2 regions of the Tessaracoccus pujii genome follow, and region 1 is predicted to be linked to the other one. Evidence: riboswitches for the same ligand, from Rfam matches in the RefSeq annotation. Region 1 holds a riboswitch; the other holds the start of a gene.
What was found. A riboswitch is a leader RNA that binds a small molecule or an ion and turns the genes downstream of it on or off. The one in region 1 is predicted to bind thiamine pyrophosphate.
Positions count from the first base shown of each region.

Region 2: linked by a shared signal. The riboswitch ahead of ACX1D0_RS09010 (thiamine ABC transporter substrate-binding protein) and the one ahead of thiM (hydroxyethylthiazole kinase) in region 1 are both predicted to bind thiamine pyrophosphate.

Region 1 is NZ_CM137012.1:3,162,740-3,166,394, reverse strand. Features, by position in the region: gene tdh (L-threonine 3-dehydrogenase, zinc-binding type) at 1-303, shown strand, start outside; gene kbl (glycine C-acetyltransferase) at 312-1,508, shown strand; TPP riboswitch at 1,670-1,765, shown strand; gene thiM (hydroxyethylthiazole kinase) at 1,758-2,663, shown strand; gene thiE (thiamine phosphate synthase) at 2,660-3,340, shown strand; gene thiD (bifunctional hydroxymethylpyrimidine kinase/phosphomethylpyrimidine kinase) at 3,337-3,655, shown strand, end outside.
Region 2 is NZ_CM137012.1:1,847,886-1,851,540, forward strand. Features, by position in the region: gene ACX1D0_RS09000 (ABC1 kinase family protein) at 1-814, shown strand, start outside; gene disA (DNA integrity scanning diadenylate cyclase DisA) at 853-1,890, shown strand; TPP riboswitch at 1,933-2,037, shown strand; gene ACX1D0_RS09010 (thiamine ABC transporter substrate-binding protein) at 2,066-3,127, shown strand; gene ACX1D0_RS09015 (ABC transporter permease) at 3,106-3,655, shown strand, end outside.

The DNA.
Region 1 (3,655 bases):
GGCGCGGCGCTCACGTCGATGATCCAGCACATGACACACGGCGGTCGGATCGCGCTGCTTGGCACCCCGACGAGGCCGCTGGAAGTGGACTTCGCCACCATCATCTTCAACATGCTGACCATCCAGGGCGTGACCGGGCGGCAGATCTTCGAGACCTGGTACGCCATGAGCGCGTTGCTGCGCTCCGGGCTGGACATCTCGGGTGTCATCACGCACCGATTCCCCGCGGCGTCGTTCCGCGAGGCGTTCGACGTCGCGGCCGCCGGGCACGCGGGCAAAGTCATCCTGACCTGGGACGAGTGAGGACCACCATGTCATTCCTGGACCACATCCGCAGCGAGCTCACGCAGCTGCGGAACGACGGGCTGTACAAGACGGAGGCGCCGCTGACGACGGCGCAGGCCGCGCACGTCGGCACGCCGTCAGGCGAGGTGATCAACCTGTGCGCCAACAACTACCTGGGGCTGGCGAACTCGAAGGTGCTCATCGACGCGGCCAAACGGGCGTACGACCGCTGGGGCTTCGGCATGGCGTCGGTCCGGTTCATCTGCGGCACGCAGACGCTGCACCAGGACCTGGAGGCGCGCCTGACCGCGTTCCTGCGCAGCGGGAGGAACGGGCACGACGGGTGGGACACCATCCTCTACTCCTCGTGCTTCGACGCCAACGGTGGACTGTTCGAGACCCTGTTCGGCGCGGAGGACGCGATCATCTCCGACGAGCTCAACCACGCGTCGATCATCGACGGCGTCCGCCTCAGCAAGGCCGCGCGCTACCGCTACCGCAACCGCGACATGGCGGACCTGCGCGCGCAGCTTGAGGCGTCGCGGGGGGCGCGCCACCGGGTGATCGCCACCGACGGCGTGTTCTCGATGGACGGCTACGTCGCACCGCTGGACGAGATCTGCGCGCTGGCCGATGAATACGACGCGTTGGTGATGGTGGACGACTCGCACGCGGTGGGCTTCGTCGGCGCCACGGGGGCCGGTACCCCGGAGCGGTTCGGCGTCACGGAGCGGGTGGACATCCTCACCGGCACGCTGGGCAAGGCGCTGGGCGGGGCGTCGGGCGGCTACACCTGCGCACGGAGGGAGGTGGTGGAACTGTTGCGTCAACGGTCGCGGCCCTACCTGTTCAGCAACTCGCTGGCACCGTCGATCGCCGCCGCGACCATCGCTGCGCTGGACCTGCTGGAGACGTCGTCGGATCTGCTGGACCGGTTGGCCGGGCACACGGCCTACTTCCGCCGCCGGATGGTGGAGGAGGGTTTCGAGATTCCGGAGTCGGACCACCCGATCGTGCCGGTGATGCTCGGCGACGCCGTCCTGGCCGCCCGGATGGCCGATGAGGTGCTCGCGCGGGGAGTGTACGTACGGGCGTTCTCCTTCCCCGTCGTGCCTCGGGGTGCGGCGCGGATCCGGACCCAGATGTCGGCGGGATTGTCGCGGGAGGACCTGGACGCGAGTGTCGCGGCGTTCGTGGCGGCCCGCGCCGCCGTCGCGGACTGAGTGGGGCGCCCTGGGCCGCGGGAACGATCCCCCAGTGCGCGTGTCCCCGCGTGGACCCAGGCGGGGACACCCGCACTGGGGGATCGTTTCCGCGCCCGTGGACCCCTGACGATCCGCGCGCGGGTGGGGGTCTCCGGCCCGTGAACCACCCCTGGTAGGCTCGATCACAGCCGGGGTGCCCCGAGGTAGGGGCTGAGAACACACCCGCAACACCTGATCTAGGTCGTGCTAGCGAAGGGAGCCACCTCCATGACCATCCCCAGCCTCACCATCGACGCCGCCGCCGCCGCCGGCGGATCCCACACACACGACGGCACCGCCACCGTCGCCGCAATCCTCAGCGCCGTACGCACCGCGACACCACTCGTGCACTGCATGACCAACACCGTCGTGCCCGAGGTGACTGCAAATGTGCTGCTCGCCGTCGGCGCCGCGCCCGCGATGATCGACCTCCCCGAGGAGGCGGAGATCTTCGCGACGGTGGCCTCGGCGCTGCTCGTCAACGTCGGCAACGGCCTCAGCGAGCAACACGAGGGCATGCGTCGCGCCGCCGCGGCGGCGGACCGGGCCGGCACCCCCTGGGTCCTCGACCCGGTCGCCGTGGGCGCCCTTCCCGTGCGCACCCAGCTCGCCCGCGACCTCCTCGCCCACCGTCCCGCCGCCATCCGCGGCAACGCCTCCGAGATCCTCGGCCTGGCCGGGGCGAGCGGCGGCGGTCGCGGCGTGGACGCCACCGACGAGGTGGAGGCCGCCGTCGAGACCGCCCGCGAGATGTCGCGACAGACGGGAGCCGTCGTCGCGATCTCCGGCCCCGTCGACGTGATCGTCAGCGAAGGCCGCACCACCCGCGTCACGGGCGGGGACCCCCTCATGCCGCTGGTCATCGGGACGGGGTGCGCGCTGGGCGCGACGGTCGCGGCCGCCCTCGGCGCCGCACGCGCCACCGGCCACAGCGCCCACGACGCCGTCGTCGCCGCGCACGCCGTCTTCGGCGCCGCCGGCCTCACCGCCGCCCGCCAGGCGCAGCACCCCGCCAGCTTCCGGACCGCCTGGCTCGACGCCCTGCACGCCCTCACCCCCGACGAGGTCGCGTCCCTGGTCACCCTCGAGGAGGCCGACGAGGCCACGTCCGGCGAGCCGCGGGAACGGCCGTGACCCAGGCGCGCCCCGGGCTGGCCGATGCCGTCGACTGGCGCCTCTACTACGTCACCGACTCGGCGATGTCGGGCGGCCCGGCACACGTCCCCGGCATGGTCGAGCAGGCCGTCCTGGGCGGTGCCGGGGTGGTGCAGGTCCGAGACAAGGACCTTCCCGGCGACGAGTTCCTCGCTCTGGCGCGCGCCTGCGTCGACGCGGCCCGACGTGCCGCTGACCAGACCGGCAGGGCCCCGGCACTCGTGATCAACGACCGCCTGCACGTCGCGGAGGAGCTGGGCCTGCACTTCCACCAGGGCCAGGACGACGGCAACATCCGCCAGGCACGCCGCCGCCTCGGCCCCGACCTCCTCATCGGCCTCAGCATCTCCACCGACGCCCAGCTCGCCCACGAGCTCGAGGACCAGACCGCCGACGTCCTCGGTCTCTCCCCGCTCTGGGACACCCCGACCAAGACCGACGCCGCCGCTGGGCTCGGCCTCGACGGCGCCGCCCGGCTCGCCCGTCGCGCCGGCGGACGAGCCAAGACGGTCGCCATCGGCGGCATCAACGCCCGCAACGCCGCCCAGGTGATCGCCACCGGCGTCGACGGCGTCTGCGTGGTCTCCGCCATCACCACCGCACCAGACCCTCGCGCGGCCGCCGCCGAGCTGCTCGCCCTCTGGAGGATTCCGTGACCACCCCGAAGATCGTGCTCAGCATCGCCGGCTCGGATCCCAGCGGGGGCGCCGGGATCCAGGCGGACCTCAAGACGTTCACCGCGCTCGGCGTATACGGCGCCGCGGCGCTGGCGGGCCTCACCGTCCAGAACACCCAGGGCGTCCGCGCGGCCCGGCCTGTCGACGCCGCCTTCGTGCGGGACCAGATCCTCGCCGTGTTCGACGACCTCCCTGTAGCCGCGACCAAGCTCGGGATGCTGTCCAACGCCGCCGTGGCCACCGCGGTCGCCGACGTCCTCGAGCAGCGCCGAGCCGACGCGGGCCTCATCGTCC
Region 2 (3,655 bases), 1.3 Mb from region 1:
CATCCTGGACGTCGGCATGGTGGTGCGGCTGCCCGGCCGGCTGCGTAGCGCCATGGTGAAGCTGCTGGTGTCGATCGGCGACGGCGACGGCGAGGGGGCCGCGACCATCCTGGCCGACATGGGCCACCCCACGGCGGACTACGACGCGGCCGCCTTCCGCGACGACGTGTCGCACCTGGTCTCCTCCACCCTCTCCATGGGCGCGGACCTGCAGGCCGGCAGTGTGCTGATGCAGCTGGCGCGGGTCTCCGGCGTGCACGGCCTGCGCCCGCCGGCGGAGATGACGCTCGTGGCCAAGGCGCTGCTCAACCTCGACCAGGCCACCCAGCACCTGGACCCGAAGTTCACACCCATCGAGGCCATCCGGGCCAACCTGCCCACCATCCTCACCGCGGGCCTGAAGCCCGGCGCCGGGCAGACCCTGCTGGGCACCATCGAGGGCAAGGAGTTTCTGGAGCGCCTGCCCAGACGCGCCAACCGCCTCATGGACGCGCTCACCGAGGGCGAACTGGCGTTCAAGATCGACGCGTTCGATGAGAGCCGGATGCTGATGGTGCTGCAGCAGGTGGCCAACCGCCTGTCGACCGCCCTGATCCTCGCGGCCATCACCATCGCGGCGGCCCTGCTGATGTTCGCCGACGTCGGTCCCCGCCTCCTGGGCTATCCGGCGCTGGGCACCGTCTTCTTCCTGCTCGCGGCCGTCGGCGGCCTGGTGATGGTGGCCACCATCCTCTGGCACGACCGCCCTGTCCGCCGCAACGTCAAGCGCACGGACCGAAAGGCCCGGCTCTCGGACGACCCCGGACGCTCCTAGCGGCCCCTACACTGGGCGGATCACCACGGGGAGGTGCGTTGCCCAAGTCCACGGTCCGTCGCTATCTGAAACTGCTCGCGCCCGGCACCCCGCTCCGCGCGGGCCTGGACCGGATTCTGCTCGGGGGAACCGGCGCCCTGATCGTGCTGGGCAACAACGCGAAGGTGCACCAGGTGTGCTCGGGAGGCTTCCAGATCGGGGTCGAGTGCACCGAGCAGGCACTGCGCGAGCTCGCCAAGCTGGACGGTGCCATCATCCTGTCGACGGATCTCTCCACCATCATCGCGGCCGGCGTGCACCTGGTGCCGGCCGGTGACCTCCCCACCGCGGAGACCGGAACCCGCCACCGCTCGGCCGACCGGACGGCCCAGGCCTCCGGTGTGCCCGTGGTGACGGTGTCGGCCTCCATGTCCACCGTCTCGCTCTTCCTCGAGGGCCGGCGCCACGTCGTCGAGACCGCCCCCCAGGTGATCAGCCGGGCCAACCAGACCCTGGCCACCCTGGCACGGGTGGTCACGCGGCTGGGTGACCTGATGGATCAGTTCACCGCCCTCGAGATCGGCGAGCAGGTGACGCTACGGGACCTCACTCACGTGGTGCACCGCCTGGAGCTCACGCGCAGGTTGTCCTCCGAGATGCAGTTCCACGCCGACGTCCTCGGCGTCGAGGGACGCATGGTGGCCATGCAGCACGCTGAACTCGCCACGAGTTTCGACGGTGTCGCGGGGCTCCTGACAGAGGACTACGCGCACAACCTCGACGAGCCGGCGGAGTTCGACCTGGCGCGCCTGCACAATTTCTCCACCGAGGAACTGTTCAGCGGCCAGCTGGTGGCCCAGCGCCTCGGTTTCGGCTCGAACCCGCCCATGGAACAGCTGCTGACCACCCGCGGCGTCAGGCTCCTCACCATGGTCGGCCGCCTGCCGTCGCCTCTGGTGGCCAAGCTCGTGGACCGGTTCACCCTCCAGGAGCTGTCCGGGGCCCCGGTGAGCTCCCTGCTCGAGGTGGAGGGCATCGGACAGCTCCGCGCGCGCCAGATTCGCGACGCGATGCTGCGGATCGCAGAGATCACCTGACGCGGACCCGTCTTCCGCCGGCGTCGCGACGGTATAGCCTGGGCGCACACACAGGGGAGCGCCACTGGGGCGCTGAGAGTGCGGGAAGCCGCAGACCCTCAACCTGATCCGGTTAGCACCGGCGTAGGGAGTGAGAATCTCCTCGGCCTCGCCGAGCCTCCGAAAGGAGACACGTATGTCCAGGACGTCCACCACCAGGACCCTTGCCGCCTCGGTCGCGGCGCTCGCCCTCGTCGCCTGCGCGGGCTCGCCGCAGTCCACGACGACCACCGGCCCGTCCTCGGCAGCCGGGCCCACAGAGACCAGCACCCTCACCGTCTTCACCCACGACGCGTTCACGCTGCCGGACGAGCTGAAGGCCTCGTTCGCCGAGCAGACGGGCTACGACGTGACCTATACGACGCCGGGGGACGCGGGCGCGCTGGTCAACCAGCTGATCCTCACCAAGGACTCCCCGCTCGGCGACGTGGTGTTCGGTATCGACAACACCTTCGCGTCCCGTGCCTCGGACGAAGGCGTCCTGGCGCCGTACACCTCGCCGGCCGCGGCCACGGTGCCCGAGGAGTTCCAGGCCCCGGATCTCACCCCCGTCGACTACGGCGACGTCTGCATCAACGCGGACAAGGCCTGGTTCGAGGACCACGCCCTGCCCGTGCCGGTCACCCTCGACGACCTGGCTGAGCCCGAGTACAAGGACCTCCTGGTGGTCACCAACCCGGCGTCGTCGTCGCCGGGGTTGGCGTTCCTCATCGCCACCGTCGGCGCCAAGGGCGAGGGCTACCTGGAGTACTGGCGCTCGCTGATGGACAACGGCACCAAGATCGCCTCGGGCTGGACGGACGCCTACTACACCGACTTCTCCGGCGCCGACGGCAAGGGCCCCCGGCCGCTCGTCCTGTCCTACGCGACCTCGCCGGCCTTCACCGTCTCCGGCGACGAGTCCACGACCGTGGCCCTCTTGGAGACCTGTTTCCGGCAGGTCGAGTACGCGGGCGTGATCGCGGGCGCCGAGAACGAGGTGGGGGCCCGGAAGTTCATCGACTTCATGCTCACGCCTGAGGTCCAGGCGGCCATCCCGGAGAACCTCTACATGTTCCCCGTCGTCCCCGGGACCCCCCTTCCTGAGCAGTGGGAGAGGTTCGCCGCGCTGCCCGACGCGCCCATCGAGGTGCCGCAGGAGGAGATCGGCGCCTCCCGCGACGAGTGGATCCGGGCGTGGACCGACGCCACCAGTTGACCCGGGCACTGTGGCGGGGCGGGTGGGTGGTCGCCGCGGCGATCCCCGCCGCCTTCCTCGCGGTGTTCTTCGCCTGGCCGGCGGCCGCTCTCATCGCGCGCGGCTTCCACGACGGTGCCGCCTGGACGCTGGACGGGTTCACCGCGGTCTACAACTCCCCCCGCACCTGGCGGGCCGTCCGGTTCACCCTGGGCTCGGCCCTCGCCACGACGGCGGCCTGCCTTGCGCTGGGTCTCCCGGGCGCGTACGTGCTGTACCGGTGCAGCTTCCGCGGCCGCGACACCCTGCGCGCGCTGGTGGCGGTTCCGTTCGTGCTGCCGACGGTGGTGGCGGGTGTGGCGTTCGGCTCCCTGCTGCGCGAGGACGGCCTCCTCGGATGGCTCGGCCTGGGAGGCTCGGTGGCCGCCATTCTCGCCGCGATGGTGTTCTTCAACTATTCGGTGGTGGTGCGCGCCGTCGGCACCTTCTGGGCGCGTCTGGACCCTCGGCTGGGTCAGGCCGCCGCGACCCTGGGGGCCTCCCCGGCGC